Regions from separate parts of the Billgrantia sp. Q4P2 genome, predicted to be linked through region 1. Evidence: riboswitches for the same ligand, from Rfam matches in the RefSeq annotation. Region 1 holds a riboswitch; the other holds the start of a gene.
The links. Region 1 has a riboswitch for thiamine pyrophosphate ahead of ACUY1T_RS12335 (sodium:solute symporter family transporter). Riboswitches for the same ligand answer to the same signal wherever they lie in the genome.
Positions count from the first base shown of each region.

Region 2: another riboswitch for thiamine pyrophosphate. It lies ahead of tenA (thiaminase II); the one in region 1 lies ahead of ACUY1T_RS12335 (sodium:solute symporter family transporter).

Region 1 covers NZ_JBRBAI010000006.1:114,085-122,016, forward strand. Annotated here, with positions in the region: gene ACUY1T_RS12320 (TAXI family TRAP transporter solute-binding subunit) at 14-973, opposite strand; gene ACUY1T_RS12325 (XRE family transcriptional regulator) at 1,348-1,629, shown strand; gene ilvD (dihydroxy-acid dehydratase) at 1,757-3,445, opposite strand; gene ACUY1T_RS12335 (sodium:solute symporter family transporter) at 3,513-4,901, opposite strand; TPP riboswitch at 4,891-4,999, opposite strand; gene ACUY1T_RS12340 (hypothetical protein) at 5,161-5,832, shown strand; gene ACUY1T_RS12345 (peroxidase-related enzyme) at 5,849-6,448, opposite strand; gene ACUY1T_RS12350 (7TM diverse intracellular signaling domain-containing protein) at 6,526-7,932, opposite strand, start outside.
Region 2 covers NZ_JBRBAI010000013.1:86,059-93,990, forward strand. Annotated here, with positions in the region: gene thiC (phosphomethylpyrimidine synthase ThiC) at 1-1,515, opposite strand, end outside; gene tenA (thiaminase II) at 1,557-2,225, opposite strand; TPP riboswitch at 2,311-2,443, opposite strand; gene ACUY1T_RS19145 (hypothetical protein) at 2,519-5,881, opposite strand; gene ACUY1T_RS19150 (lysophospholipid acyltransferase family protein) at 5,945-6,874, opposite strand; gene ACUY1T_RS19155 (DUF4870 family protein) at 6,879-7,253, opposite strand; gene ACUY1T_RS19160 (VOC family protein) at 7,324-7,713, opposite strand; gene ACUY1T_RS19165 (class I SAM-dependent methyltransferase) at 7,781-7,932, shown strand, end outside.

The sequences.
Region 1 (7,932 bases):
GATGCGAAGAACCTTACGGACGCTGATGGTCGGCGACTTCGGCGCCAACTTCTTCATAGTAGCGCAGCGCACCATCGTGGAAGGGCACCGGCGTGGAGTCGATGCTGAACTCGATCGTGGTGTCGTTGGCCGCCGGGTGCACGGCGATCAGCTCGTCGGTGTTCTCGAACAGCAGCTTGGTCAGCTGGTAGGCCAGCTCTTCGTCCATGTCGGCATTGACGACCAGCACATTGGGGATGCTGATGGTCTGCACCGCTTCGTCCATGCCATCGTACATACCGGCACGCAACTCGTAGGAAGCGAAGACTGGCTCCTCCTCACGGGCATTGGCGATCTCTTCGTCACTGAAGCCGATCAGGCGAATGTCGCGGGTGGCGGCCAGGTTGAGAATCGAGCTGGTGGGCGGCCCGACGCTCCAGAAGCCGGCATCGATGTCACCGTCGCGGATGGCATCGGCGGTCTCGTTGAAGTTGAGACGCTGCGGCGTGAAGTCATCGTAGGTGATGCCGTTGGCCTCCAGCAGGGCACGAGCGTTGAGTTCGGTGCCACTGCCCGGGGCACCGACGGAAACACGCTTGCCCTTGAGATCCTGCAGCGACTGAACATCGGAATCCGCCAGGGTGACGAGCTGCACTGCGTTCGGATAGACGGAAGCCAGGGCACGGGTGTTCTCGATCTGGCGGCCTTCGAAGTCGCCGGTGCCGTTGTAGGCCTGGTAGACGGTATCGGCCAGCGCCAGCGCCAGGTCGGCGTCGCCGCGCATGATCAGGCCCATGTTCTCCACCGAAGCACCGGTAACTTCCGCCGTCGCGCTGGCCCCTTCGATGTGGTTGTTGATCATCTCGGCAAGACCGCCGCCGATCGGGTAGTACACGCCGCCAGTACCGCCAGTGGCGATGGAAAGCTGCTGAGCGGCAGCCAGCGGAGCCGCAACCATCAGCGAAGCAGCCGCGACATATTTGAGAGCGCGCATGAGTCTCCTCCGTCCTGAAACCGGATTGTTCGTGTTGTATGAAATAGGTCTAGCGTACCGGGGCGGTCCCGGCCACCACCAAGAAGCTAGCATGCCCTGGCACTGAGGGGCTAATCGTCAGTTTCTACGTTATTGTAAATTTTCGGAATTCCACCACGGTCGGTTCAGCTGGCAGGCCGTCGGACCGCGCACTGAGCAACATGCGCCCCGGTGCAGCGGGCGATTTTTCGCGGTCATTCCTGACTGCCTGACGCCGCAGCCCACGGCGTCGGGCAGCGACTGTCACGGTGTCACGAAAAAGTCGCCAAACGGTACTGGCAAAATCGGCGAAATGCCCCCATGATGTGGATGTCGCAATCGCCCACTGGAGTATCATGAGTACGGCACGACACACCACCAGCGCGGAACTCCTCGACCCCCCGCGAAGCTGCCCTGGCCTCGATGTCAGGGACCTGGAAAAGCGCACGCGCCTGATGCGCATCGTTACAAGGCTGATCGCCGTATCCGATCTCGGATGCCGCGAGATCGCACGCAGAGCCGGGCTCCCGGCGCAGAAGATCAGCGATCTGCTGGCCGGCCGCCTCGAACACCTCTCGCTCGATGAGCTACGGCTCGTCTACCACACGGTCGACCCGGATGGCGCGCTCAACTACTAGCCGGCGCCGGCGATGACATGCCGCTATGGCCATATCCAAAACGCCTCGCCACCGTGCGAGGCGTTTTTTATATCGGGCTCAGGCCCGCTGCCGTGGAAAGCCAAACGCAACCGACCGCATCCGTTGCTCATTCCTGGGGGAGGTCGGTCATCGCCCCGGTGGAAGCCGAACTCACCGTACGGGCGTACTTGGCCAGCACGCCGCGGGTATAGCGCGGCTCGGGCTGGTGCCAGGCATCGTGGCGGCGGGCCAGCTCCACCTCGTCGACATGCAGCTCGATGGTATCGGCCTCGGCATCGATGGTGATGGTGTCGCCATCCTGCACCAGCGCCAGCGGACCGCCGTCGAAGGCCTCTGGCGAGACATGACCTACCACGAAGCCATGGCTGCCGCCGGAGAAACGGCCGTCGGTGATCAGGGCCACGTCGTTGCCCAGCCCTCGCCCCATGATCGCCGAGGTGGGCGTGAGCATCTCGCGCATGCCGGGGCCGCCCTTGGGGCCTTCGTAGCGTATTACTACCACGTCACCGGCCATGACGGTGCCGTCGTTGATGCGCGCCTGGGCTTCCTCCTCGGAGCCGAACACCCGTGCGCTGCCTGAAAAGCGCGTACCCTCCTTGCCGGTGATCTTCGCTACCGCCCCCTCGGGGGCCAAGTTGCCGTGGAGGATACGCAGGTGGCTCTCGGCCTTCAGCGGCGCCTCCAGCGGCGCGATGATCGTTTGTCCATCCGGATACGGCTCGACATCGGCCAGGTTCTCGGCCAGCGTCCTGCCGGTCACCGTCAGGCAGTCGCCATGCAGCATGCCGGCATCGAGCAGGGTCTTCATCAGCGGCTGGATGCCGCCGATCTCGACCAGCTCGCTCATCATGTAGCGCCCGCTGGGGCGCAGGTCGGCCAGCACCGGCACACGCCGGCCGATTTCGGTGAAGTCGCCGAGCGTGAGCGGCACGCCCACGGTGCTGGCCATGGCGATCAGGTGCAGTACCGCATTGGTGGAGCCGCCCAGCGCGATGACCACGGTGATGGCGTTCTCGAAGGCCTGGCGGGTCATGATGTCGGAGGGCTTGATGTCGCGCTCGAGCAGCGCCAGCACCGCGGCGCCGGCTGCCTCGCAGTCATCGCGCTTCGCCTGCGACACCGCGTTCTGCGCCGAACTTCCCGGCAGGCTCATGCCCAGCGCCTCGATCGCCGACGCCATGCTGTTGGCGGTGTACATGCCACCGCAGGAGCCGGGGCCGGGAATAGCCGTCTCCTCGATCTGCTTGAGCTCGATCAGATCCAGGTCGCCGCGGCTGTGAGCGCCCATGGCCTCGAACACCGAGACGATATCGGTATGGTTGGCACCGGGCTGGATGGTGCCTCCATAGACGAACACGCTGGGCCGATTGAGCCGCGCCAGGCCCATCAGGCAGCCCGGCATGTTCTTGTCGCAGCCGCCGAGGGCCACCAGGCCGTCGAAGCCCTCGCAGCCGGCTACCGTCTCGATGGAGTCGGCAATCACCTCACGCGAGACCAGCGAATACTTCATGCCCTCGGTGCCGTTGGCGATGCCGTCCGAGATAGTAATGGTATTGAACACTACGCCCTTGCCGCCGGCTCCATCGGCGCCGTCGCGGGCACGCTCGGCGAGCTCATGGATATGGCTGTTGCACGGCGTGACCATACTCCAGGTCGAGGCGATGCCTACCTGGGGCTTGGTGAAATCCTCGTCGGAAAAGCCCACCGCGCGTAGCATGGCGCGGCTGGCCGACTTGCCGACGCCATCCACCACCGGGGCGGAGTGGCGGCGGCGTGGGTCCGGGGTATCGCTCATAGGGGCGGTCTCCGTTTGGGTTACGCACCCCCTGAGGTTGGCCGTTACGAAGTCTCCTGGCAAATACTCAGGCTGCGTGCAGCGTGGCGCGCGGCCTGAGCCAGGCAATCATCAGGCTGACCAGTGTCGAGGCCGCCAGCGCGCCGAGGAACGGCGGCAGCGTGGGAATGCTGTCGGGGAAACTCGCCGCCAGCACCCCGGCCGCCAGGCTGCCCTGGGCGCCCCAGCCCGGCAGGATCGCGCCAATCAGGCCCGCCACACCACCCGCCACCGCGGCCAGCGGCGTCATGCGCCGCCACAAGCCGAGCAGCACCGGCACCACGATGGCGGCACACAGTAGGTCGGCAATCAGGAACAGCCGCAATACCGAGAGCCCCTGCAGCGCCACGACCACCACCGGCACCATCAGCGCCACGGTGACCAGCCGCGCCGCGCCGATGGAGAGCCCGCGCCTTCCGGAGCCCGCCACCGCCAGCGAGGCGATACCGTTCTGCAGGGTATCGACGCTGGAGGCAACCAGCGTGACCGCCAACACCAGCGCCGGAAGCGCCAGCCAGCCCGGCGCCTCGGCCAGCAGCGCAAAGAAGGGAATCGGCGGCTCGCCCAGCGCCACCCCACTCATGGCCGCCAGCATGCCGAGCCCACCCACCAGCGCCACCACTGCCACGGTAGTGGCACCGCCCAGCCAGGCACCACGGTTGAGGGCATGATCGTCACGCGCCGCCCATACCCGCTGCCAGTAGCCCTGGTGGAACAGGTTGGCAGCCGTAACCGCAATGATCAGCGTCAGCGCCACACTCAGCGCACTACCGACGGGAATCGACGGTATGGCTGCTTCGATGGGCATCTCGGGGAGGCGCAGGAGCACCACGCCGCCTACCACCAACAGCAGGGCGATCAGCAGCCACGCCTGCCAGCGGTCGGTAGCCAGGCTCGCCCGCAGGCCGCCGATGGCGGTGTAGAGCAGCGTGGTAACGGCCACGCCGACCACCACCAGTGCCGGCGGCACGTCGGAAAGCAGCGCGGTGATCGCGCCGATGGCGGTCAACTCTGCAGCCAGGAAGCAGGCCATGTAGAGGATCGAGACCAGCGACACCCAGCGCCGCACGCCGGCGCCATAACACGCCTCGGCGAACTCGCCGATGCTGCGGCCCTCGGGCAGGTGGCGGCGGATGGCCGGGCCGTAGAGCCCCAGCACGATGAACGGCAACGCCGAGCCGATGGCATAGCCCGCCAGCGCCACGGGGCCGACGAAGGCGCCGATCTCCGGCGGCGCGAAGAGAATCCACGCGCCCATCCCCGAGGCCAGGAACGACAGCCCCAGGGTCGAAGCCGACTGGGAATTGCGCGCGGTGACGTAATCGTCGAGGGGGCCATCGGCACGGCGGGCACGCAGCCCCAGGAAAGCAAAGCACAAAAGCGCCGCGCCGAGCACGGCTGACGTCAGGTAGGGCATGTCGCACTTCCTCCGCCGGTATGAACCGGATCAGGTTCCAGGGTCAGCGCCTTGCGCTCTCTCAGCCTCGTCGCAGCGAGACTCCCCTGGCGACAGTGAAAGAATTGTCATGGCCGGCCTCAAGCTGGCCGCCTTCGGGCCGATATGACCTCGAACCCCTGGAATGATATAACAATGAAAAAACCAGAACGAGGATGCTGACAACCTCACGAGCGATGGCCAGCGTTCTCGAAGACTTCATCCCTGCAGGGACCTCACCATGTCATTCAGCGAAGCCAAGGAACACGCCCCCGGGCATCTGCACCATATCTTTGCCGACCCCTACTCCGCCTTCGACAATCTGGCCGCCGAGCGCCAGCTGCACCTGCGGGTCGCCCTGCAAGCGCTGGTCTGCGAGCCATTGGCGAACGGCCGGCTGACACTGCGGGTCATCCATGGCTGGGAGAATGGCGGCTTCGAGCCAGCCGACCTGGCACATGGCGATTACCCTATCGCATCGCTCGACGACCTGGCCCGGGTAAGCGCCGAGCATCAGCAGGCCATCGACAGTGCCGCCCCGCTGCCGCGCGACGACGCTTCGCTGCTTGTCAAACCGCTGGCCGACGCCATCGCCGCCGCCGAGGCCAAGGGGCAGGTGCTCAACGAGGAGACACGTACCATTCCCGCGCGCTGGCCCGTCTTCGACCAAGGCCTCACGCTCTACACCTTCTTCAAGGTTTATCACCGCCTGATCTACGGTGAGGATGACACCTACCGCTCGATCCACTGCCGAACGCTGGAAGGTCCCCGCGAGATCCACGAATTCCATCTCGAGGAAGGCGAGTTCGCCGTGGTCCGCCCTACCGAAGACGCCCCCGGAGACAGCGTACTGGTGCTGCACGTCAGCCAGCTGGAGCCGGTGCGGATGCTATTGGAAGCCTGCTGCTCCTGAGCGAGCCGTTACCGCCCTAGCTGGAAGCGGGTTTCTCCCTCGGCACCCTTCCCATCAGGTAGAACTCCGGGTTGGGCGGGGTGCCGGTGAGCGTGACCAGGCGGTTGGAGAGGCCGAAGAAGGCGGTGATGGCGCCGATGTCCCAGATGTCGTCGTGGGTGAAGCCGACCTCGGTGAGGCGAGCCTGCCACTCGTCGGTGAGTTCGCCTACTTCCAGGCCGCAGTGAAGGGCAAAGTCGAGCATCACCCGGTGGCGCTCGCTGATCGGCGCGGTGCGGTGGTTGATGGCCACCTGATCGGCCAGCAGCGGGTCCTTGCTGTAGATGCGTACCAGCGCACCGTGGGCCACCACGCAGTAGAGGCAGCGGTTGCGGGCGCTGGTGGCCACCACGATCATCTCCTTCTCGGCCTTGGTCAGCGTGTCGGATTCCCGCTCCATCAGGGCGTCGTGGTAGGCGAAGAAGGCGCGGAACTCATCGGGGCGGTGCGCCAGCATCAGGAACACGTTGGGCACGAAGCCGGCCTTCTCCTGCACGGCAAGAATGGCCTCGCGAATATCGCCGGGCAGGTCGTCGATCGATTCGGGTACGGGAAAGCGGCTGAGCGGGGCTGACATGACGTTCTCCTGGATGTTGTCGTTCTTGCCACGTCACAGTTAACGTCAACGTCAACACGCTGTCCATGCAACCTCCGTCACGTCTCCGGCAGCAGGGAACAGGTGACCACTCGGTTGCGGTCGGTCGCCTTGGCTTCATACATGACCTTATCGGCAAGATGATAGAGAGCCTGAGCATCACGTACTGCCTCGCATCCCTGGCAGGCCACCAGACCGAAGGAGGCCGTTATCACGCCATGGCGAGACGCCTCATGCGGAATCCCCAACTCCTGGAGGGCCTCTCGATACCGCTCCAGCAACTGCTTGCCTGCTTGGAGGGAGTCGACCTCGAGCAGCAAACCGAATTCCTCCCCGCCCAGGCGGAACAGCCGGTCGCCGGCACGCCGGAAGTGGTCCTGAAGCAGCGTGGCCACCCTCATCAGCACCTCGTCGCCGGCCTGATGGCCATAGAGATCGTTGTATGCCTTGAAATCATCGATATCCATCATGGCGAACAGCAGCGGTTGGCCGCTACGCCGCCGCTCCTGCAGCTTCTCCTCGACCAGTTCATGGAACTGTCGACGATTCAGCAGGCCGGTCAGGGGATCGGTGCGCGCCAGGGCCGTGAGCTGCCGGTTGACCCTTTCCAACTCGCGTGTGCGCTGCTGCACCTGGTCTTCCAGACGCTCGTTGAGCGAACGCTGCAGCTCGAGAGTGGCGCGTTCGGCGGCGAGTTTCTCGTTCTTGAACTGGTTGATCTTCCAGGCCAACCCCAGGGAGAGCAGCAGGAACTCGATGCCCGAGCCGACCTGGACCGCGTACTCGGTGACGATGTTGTACGGCAGAATTCCGGCCACGCGCAGGAAGTACAGTGCCACACCCACCAGCAGCACGCCCCAAGCCACCAGGTAGATCCTGGCCAGCGTGTCGCCCCGTAGGCTGCGCAATACCGCCACCCCGAGCAACAGGCAGGAGAGCACGATGGCGGCAGGGATCATCAGGCGAAACACCGGGGCGTAATGGCCCAGTAGCGCCGGTAGCGAACTCAGCAGACACAGGCCGGCCACCGCGAAAAGCATCCGGGCCGATCGCGGAGTGTGCCGACCTAGACTCAGGAAACTATTGCTGAAGACAGCAAGCATGACGGCAAAGATACCGATATTGATCGGCACCATCTGATTATTGAACGTCGGCAACGTCGGCCACCAATACTGGTACGCAAAGCCTCGCGCCGTGAACATCAGGATGAAGAAGGACCCGAGGTAAGCCACATAAAGCAACAGGGAGCGCTCACGGGTGGCAAGGTACAGCAGCAGGTTGTAGATCAGCAGCGCCAGCAGCGCGCCGAAATAGAGGCTGAAGGCCATCAGCTCGCGCTGAGCCTTGGCCAGGAAGCTGGCATCGCTCATCAGGTAGAGAGGCGTGGCGTCATACAGCCCGTCATGAGTGTCCAGCCGCAGGAATACCTGCCTCGACTCGCCGGCCGGGATAGAGACCGGCAGCAC
Region 2 (7,932 bases), on a different contig from region 1:
CTTGACGTCGTCCTTGTTGGGCAGGCCCAGGTGCTCCTTGGGCGTCACGTAGCAGAGCATGGCGCAGCCGAACCAGCCGATCATGGCGGCGCCGATGCCGGAGGTGATGTGGTCGTAGCCCGGGGCGATGTCGGTGACCAGCGGGCCGAGGGTGTAGAAGGGCGCTTCGTCGCAGTACTCGAGCTGCTTGTCCATGTTCTCCTTCACGAGATGCATGGGCACGTGGCCGGGACCCTCGATCATCACCTGCACGTCGTGCTTCCAGGCGATATGGGTCAGCTCGCCCAGGGTCTTGAGCTCGGCCATTTGCGCCTCGTCGTTGGCGTCGGCCACCGAGCCGGGGCGCAGGCCGTCACCCAGGGAGAACGCCACGTCGTACTGCTTGCAGATCTCGCAGATCTCCTCGAAGTGGGTGTAGAGGAAGCTCTCCTGGTGGTGATAGAGGCACCACTTGGCCATGATCGAGCCGCCGCGGGAGACGATGCCGGTGACGCGCTTGGCGGTCAGCGGCACGTAGCGCAGCAGCACGCCGGCGTGGATGGTGAAGTAGTCCACGCCCTGCTCGGCCTGCTCGATCAGGGTGTCGCGGAACACCTCCCAGGTGAGGTTCTCGGCCACGCCGTTGACCTTCTCCAGGGCCTGGTAGATCGGTACCGTGCCGATCGGTACCGGCGAGTTGCGAATGATCCATTCGCGGGTCTCATGAATGTTCTGACCGGTGGAGAGATCCATGATGGTATCCGCGCCCCAGCGGATGCCCCAGGTCATCTTATCGACTTCTTCCTCGATGGAGGAGGTCACCGCCGAGTTGCCCAGGTTGCCGTTGATCTTCACCAGGAAGTTGCGGCCGATGATCATCGGCTCCGACTCGGGGTGGTTGATGTTGCAGGGAATGATCGCGCGGCCGGCGGCCACCTCGGCACGCACGAACTCCGGCGTGATCTCCTCGGGCAGCCGCGCGCCGAAGCCCTGGCCTGGGTGCTGGTGGCCCAGGATGCGTTCGACCTCTTCAGTCCCAAGCGCCTGGCGCCGCTGGTTCTCGCGAATGGCGATGAATTCCATTTCCGGCGTGATGATGCCCTGGCGGGCGTAGTGCAGCTGGGTGACGTTCTTCCCCGCCTTGGCACGGCGTGGCGTACGCGTCAGGTCGAAGCGCAGCTGGGCCAGCGTCGGGTCGTTGGCGCGACGCTGGCCGTATTCGCTGGTGGGGCCGGCAAGAAATTCGGTGTCGTCGCGCTCCTCGATCCAGGCACGGCGCAGTTCGGACAGGCCGCGACGCAGGTCGATCCCGGCCTGCGGGTCGGTATAGGGGCCGGAGGTGTCGTAGACCAGCAGCGGTGGGTTCTCCTCATCGGCACCGGAGGTCCGGGTCGGCGACAGCGAGATCTCGCGGAAGGGCACGCGGATGTCGGGACGCGAGCCTTCGACATAGACCTTGCGCGAGCCCGGCAGCGGCTGGATGGCGGCCTCGTCGACCTTGGCGGTTTCAGCGAGAAAATGGGCGGTCTTGCTCATGGGTGGGGATCCTTGGTGCGTTTGTTGTCGTTGCGGGTAGGTCAGAGGCTGCGGTCCAGCCCCATCTGCCAGAAATCGATTTCGAGCCGGGTGGCGTCACGGAACACCTCGGCCAGTTCGGCAAAGCGTGTCGGGGTGACATCGGCCAGGCGCGCGTCGAGCCATTCGAGTTCGGCACGCATGGCGGCCTGGAACTCCTCGCCCTCGTACATGGCGATCCAGGCGTCATAGGGGTTGGCCTCGCCGCGCAGTGTGAAGGACTGCTCGTTCAACCAGTTGGCGATCTCGCCGTAGCCCACCAGGCAGGGGGCCAGCGCCACGTGGAGGTCGAGCAGGTCGCCGCGGTTGCCGGTGTCGAGCACGTAGCGCGTATAGGCCATCGTCGCCCGCGCCTCCGGCAGTCGGGCGAGCTCCTCCTCGTCGATGCCCCATTCGCGGCAGTAGCCCACGTGCAGGCCGAGCTCCACGTCGACGATCGCCTTGAGCCCTTCATGGGCCTGGCGCAGGTCGGCCAGAGTGCGGCTCTTGTAGGCGGCCAGCGCGTAGGCACGGGCGAAGTGAATCAGGAACAGGTAGTCCTGCTGCAGGTAGTGGCGAAAGGCGCCTTCGTCCAGAGTGCCGGTACCCAGGCCGCGGACGAAGTCGTGCTCGATGTAGGCGCGCCAGTCGTCGTGGCAGGTGTCAGTCAGATCGGTGAAGCGATAGCCCATCTTGCCTCCGGTATCGAATCGGATCCGGAGCGTGGGCGGGAGGAAGGAAGGGGTGGCTGGGATAAGGCGGCGAATGCTTGCCGCGAAGGGGCCACCGCTTGATCCCTACGCCGGTACGAGCCGGATCAGGTTCTACGGGCCCCGCCGTGACGACTGCTGATTCAAGCAATGTCGTATGGCGATCTCAGCCGGTTCCACCGGCACCCCGTCAAGCGTCAGGGCCAGTCTAGCAGGTCAGCGGTCTCTTTCCAGTCATACCTCTTTGCCCAGACACACTTGTGCCTGGTGATGGCTCATTCCACCTGGATGTCCAACTGATCGAACCAGGCCCAGCTCTCGGGCAGGGCCAGCTCGCTTGCCGGTTGGCCACTGGCGTACCACTCTCGGGCGTTGCGCAGCTGCCAGCGGCGGCGATCGCCATCCATCTCGATGCCCAGGCGCAGCGGCCCATAGCGGGCGAAGGCGCGCCCCGTCAGGTGCGAATCGCGCATGGCCAGATTGGCCAGCAGCTCCAGGCGGTCCCCCGCCTGTACGGTGAGGTTTTCCAGCCGCATGGTGCCGTCATGCATCATTACCCGCGCCTCACCGTGCACTTCGCCCAGGGTGAGCCGCTCGCGCAGCCAGCGGCGCTCGCGGGCGGCATCGACGAGCAGGTTGACCAGCAGGCCGCTGTCGCGCATGGCCAGTTCCAACCGGGCGTCGAGTTCGAGCGGCGTCTCCCAGCGGATGCGCCCCTCGCGCAGTGCGAGCCGTGCCCACCAGCCATCGCTGAGGCTGCCGCTTTCATTCTCCAGGCGCACGTCGGTCAGGCTGAGCTGCGAGCCGGAGACGTCGAAGCCGAGGGTTTCCAGGTCGCCATCGGTGAGCAGGGCTTCCAGGTGCAGGGTGCCTTCGAGGGTCTGCTCATGGAAGGCGAGGTGGGCATTCGGTGCATGCAACTCCAACTGACCGCTGGCGTGCATATCCTCGAGCTGCAGGTGAGTGGCCATCCGCGCCTGCCCGGAGAGCAGCGAGATGCCCCCGCCCTGCGGCAGGTAGCCGTTCAAGGCGGCGAGATTCGGTACCGCTACATGGGGCATGTCGATACGCGTATTCAGCTCGCGCAGCCCTTCGGGCAGGTCGAAGTGGCGGGCCCGGCTGCGTATCTCCAGCATCTGACCCTCGATCAGTGCCCCGTCTTCCGCCTGGCGGCGCAGGCCGAAGCGGGGCAAGGTGAGGCGCAGCTCCGCGCCGGGATCGGTGACTTCCACCCTGAGAGATCCGTCGCCGAAGGCCTCGTAGTGCAGGAAGCGTGCGGCGAGCCTGTCGGAGTGCACGCGAAGCTGGCTGCCGGACGTGGCTTCGCCGCCGGCGAAGTGAAAATCGGCGCTCAGCCGCCCTCCGCCCTGTATCGCCAGGCCGTGCTCATCGGGCAGAAAGGCATTGAGAAAGCCGAGCCGGTCGAGCAGGCCGTCCAGCCGCAGCGTGCCGGAAAGGGGGAGGCGCGGCGTCTCGCTACCGGGCCAGTCAAAGCCGCCCTGAAACCTTGCCTGGCGGGCGATCAGCAGGGTGCGTAGGGATTCGCCATCGTTCGCCGAGGCGGTCACTGCCACCCGGCTGCCGGAAAGGTCGAGGCGCTGGCGGGCGGGATGAAGATCGCGCAGCTCGAGGGTCAGGTCCAGCTCGCCGTGAAACGCTTCATCCAGCAGGCGCCCATCGATGGCATCTCCCGTGAGGGTGATGCGACCCCGGCCACGCTCCTCTTCGAGCGCAAGGTACCCGTCACTGCTGGCCTGGCCACTCTGGAGCCGCAACGGTGCCGCTTCCGGCAGGTAGGCGTTCAACACGTTCACGTTGGGAATGCGGGCGCCATGCCACTCCACTTGGGCCGTTGGTGTAGGCGTACCATTCGGCCGAGCCTGCGCTGTGGCGGTGAGCGAGAGGTTATCGGCCTGAAACAGCCGGCGGCCATCGGCCAGGCGAGTGAGGTCCACAGCATCGAAGACGAGTTCGACACTCGCCTCGGGGTAGGGTTCGTCGTGGCTTAGGGCAAGGTGTGCCCGACCATTGCCGCGGGCGTGAAAGCCGAGAAAGCGGGCGCCTAGCGCTTCCGAATGCACCTCCACCTGGCTGCCCTCGAGCGGCTGACCATCGCGAATGTTCAGTTCCCCGGCGAGCCGACCGCCGCCTTCCAGAGCGAGGCCGCGTCCGTCGAACAGCTCGGCGAGGAAGGGGTCGAGCATGCCGAGATTGGCGATACGGCCGTGCAGTACCAGCTCGGTTGACCACGGCGCCCCGCCACCGAACAGGGTGTCGTCGTCCAGCTCGCGCCAGGCCAGCGGCGAGTGGAAGCGGGCCGTGGACAGTTCCAGGGAGGTGGTGAGCGGTCGTGTCTCGCCCGGGGCGGCGGCTTCGAGGTCGAAGCGAGTGCCGGAAATGTCCATCGTGCCGTGTATCACGTCGAGTTCGGCAATGGGCAGGTGCAAGCCAAGCCGCCCGGTCAGCGGCTGCTCACCAAGGCGCAAGGCGATGCTTTCGCCGCTCAGATCGAAACCGCCGGAGAGGCGCCCGGCGTCATAGACAAGCCCACCTTGCAGCCGGGCCGAGCCGCTTTCCAGCGTCAGCGGCACGGGGGGCGGCAGGTAGCGGTCGAAGGCGGCAATGTCGTAAGCCTCGGCGTTCTGCCAGCGCAGCTCGGCCCGCTGTAGTTCGTCCGGCGGGGTGTGCAGGTGCAGGGCGGCAGTGGTTAGCGCGAGCCGGAAGTCCTTGCCGACGAGCAGCGGCCGAGGCGAGGCATCGGGCATGGCCTCGAACATCTCGATGTCGTCGAGTTCCAGGGCCAAACGGGCATTCTGGGCGACGTCTACCTCCACCGCACCGGCGCCGTTGATTTGGTAGAGCGCCCCTTCCTCCAGCCAATGGCGCTCGTCGAGCCGTACGCTGAGGTGAGGGGAGTCCAGGCGCAGGCGGCTGCCCGGCTGCACCTCGCCGCCTTCGAGGAGAATCTCGCCCTGCAAATCGCCATGGCCGCCGATCTCGAGCCAGTTCAGTGCGGCGAGGTAGGGATTGAAGACGTCATAGGCGTCGCTGCGCCCGGCCAGGGCGAGGGTACCGGAGACGAAGCGCATCGCTTCCGCGCCGGGGTGCTCGGCCAGGGTCAGTGGCGCGAAGCTCAGGTCGGCGTCCAGCCCCACGCCTTCCACCAGCGACGTGTCGCCGTGCAACACCGTGCCACGATCCAACTGTAGCGACGCGCTTTCGATACCCAGTTCGCCTGCGTGCCAGTGAAAGCCGGCCAGGTGCAGGCTGCCGCCGCCTTGCAGGCGGTACTCATCGAGGCTGACCTGCCGGATGTCCTCTGCCTTCAAGTCGCGAATCCGTACCTCACGGTCGAGCAGCGGCACGAGGGCAAAGCTTAGCGTGGCGCGCTCTGCCACCAGCGTGTAGCGGCGTTCGGCGGCAGTGCCGGCAAGGCGCGGTTGCGTAAGCTGGAGGTGGCCGGGGAAGAGCGTCCAGGCGCGCTCCCACTCCAGCGTGAATCGCGGCGTACGGTCGAGCTGGCTGCGTGCCCAATTGCTGGCGAGCAGGGAGTTGGCAGTAACGAGATAGAGCGCATAGAGCAGCACCAGGGACAGCGCGAGCCATGCCAGTACCTTGAGCGGTGCGGGCCGGGTCATGAACGGCGTTTCCGTCCTTGGGGCATGCAATCTCCTTATGGCAAGCGACGGCGGCAGTACCGCTCAGTAGAGCCGGAAATCCCCGTGGTTCGGCACGCCCTGCTGTTCCTCGATCACCTTGCGGTAGCGCTTGTACTCCCACTGGTACTGGGCCGGATCCAGGGCGATGGCATCCTCCACGCAGGCGTTCACACCGGTAGCCGATTGCGCTTCGTCAGGAGAGTAGACCCGCTCGTCGGCGGCCAGGAAGTGGATGGCGAAGCCGCGGCCGGGAAGACGTCGCGCCACGCCGGTGACGACCCGGGCGTCGGTGCGCGCCACCAGCTTGGGCAGCAGGGTCGCGGTATAGGCCAGGCGATGGTAGAAGGGGGCGAATACGCCACTGCCCCAGTCGGGCTCCTGGTCGGGCAGGATGCCCACCGCCTCGCTGCGCTTGAGCGCCTTGAGCAGGGCCGCGACGCCGCGTGGGTTGGTCGGCACCAGGCTCGCGCCCATGCGCTCGCGGCCCTGGCGGATCACCGGATCGAGTTCGGCGATCTTGGGCGGCTCGTACATGGCGGTGAAGGGAAAGTGGCTGGAGAGCCAGAAGTTGAGCACTTCCCAGTTGCCGAAGTGCGGGGCCAGCACGATGACGCCGCGCCCCTCGGCACGAGCTTCGTCGAGCAACTCACGGCCGTGGATCTCGAGAATCGAATCTTCGACCCGCTGCGGCTCGGCCATCCAGGCGAAGCCCAGCTCTAGCATGGTGGCGGTGGAGTGGGTCAGGCTCTGCCGGGCCAGTCGACGGCGCTCGCTCGTACCCTGCTCGGGATAGACCTCGGTCAGGTTGATCTCGGTAACCTCGCGCTCGCGTCGGCTGAAGCGATGCACCAGGGGGCCGGCGATACGGGCCAGCCGCCAGAGCATGGCGGGACGGCGACCGGCCAGGGTGCGCCACAGCGTGGCGATGGCACGGCCCTGCAGGGTGGCGGTGGATGATGGCGTCTCGCTCATGGGCTCAGATCAGCCAGGCGTCCACGTTGTCGGGAGCACGGTGCTCCTGCAGGTGCTTGATGCCCTTCACGCAGCGAAACACCAGCCAGACGATCACCACCAGCCAGGTCACGAAGCCGATCAGTACCAGCATCAACAGGCCGGAAATGGCGAAGTAGAGCACCGCGAGCCAGAACGTGCGGATCTGATAACGGTAGTGCTCATCGAACCAGTGCGGCCCCTGGCCACGATAGACATAGGCAATCACCACGCCGACCAGCATGGTCAGGCCACCGGTGACGATGCCCGCCAGGAGCAGGGCATAGACGACGATGGGCAGGGTAATGTCGGGCTTGCCGCCCGGCTCGATGACGTGATGGCTGTCGGGGCTCTCGTTCATGATGCATCCAGTGGCTCATGGTTTACGTCAATGATACCGGCCGTGGGCGACATTGCCAGGGAGGCAACTATTAGAGTGCTTCCTTTAGCGGTCGGCTGATTTCCAGCAGGTTGCCATCGGGATCGCGCAGGTAGAGGGACTCGATGAGACTGTTGGCGCCCTGACGGGTAACCGGGCCGAGCTCCACCTCCACATCGAGTGCCTCCAGATGCCGCTGGACTTCATCCAGCGGTAGCAGGCTGCGCAGGCACAGGTCGAGGCTGCCCGGTGTAGGGGTAGCGGCGCGCGGCTCGATGTCGGTGGCCGTCCAGTGCAGGCGCAGGGCAAGGTCGCCGAGCATCAGGTCGACCCGCTCGCGATCCCGATAGCGCACCTCGAGCCCGAGTACACGAGAGTAGAAGTCCACGGCGCGGGAAATGTCGGTCACGGTGATGACCAGGTGGTCCAGACCTGACAGCATTGCCGGCCTCCTCGTTATGATGTGTTTTCAGTAAGCTCTGGTTCGCCAGGCCCAAAAGGATACGACGATGACGACCTGCCCGCTATGTGCATCCCCGCATTCGCGACATTTTCATCGCGACGCGCAACGTGACTACTACCGTTGCGAGAACTGCCGGTTGGCGTTCGTCCCGCCGGAGCAGCGTCTTGCCCCAGAGCAGGAGAAGGCGGTCTATGACCA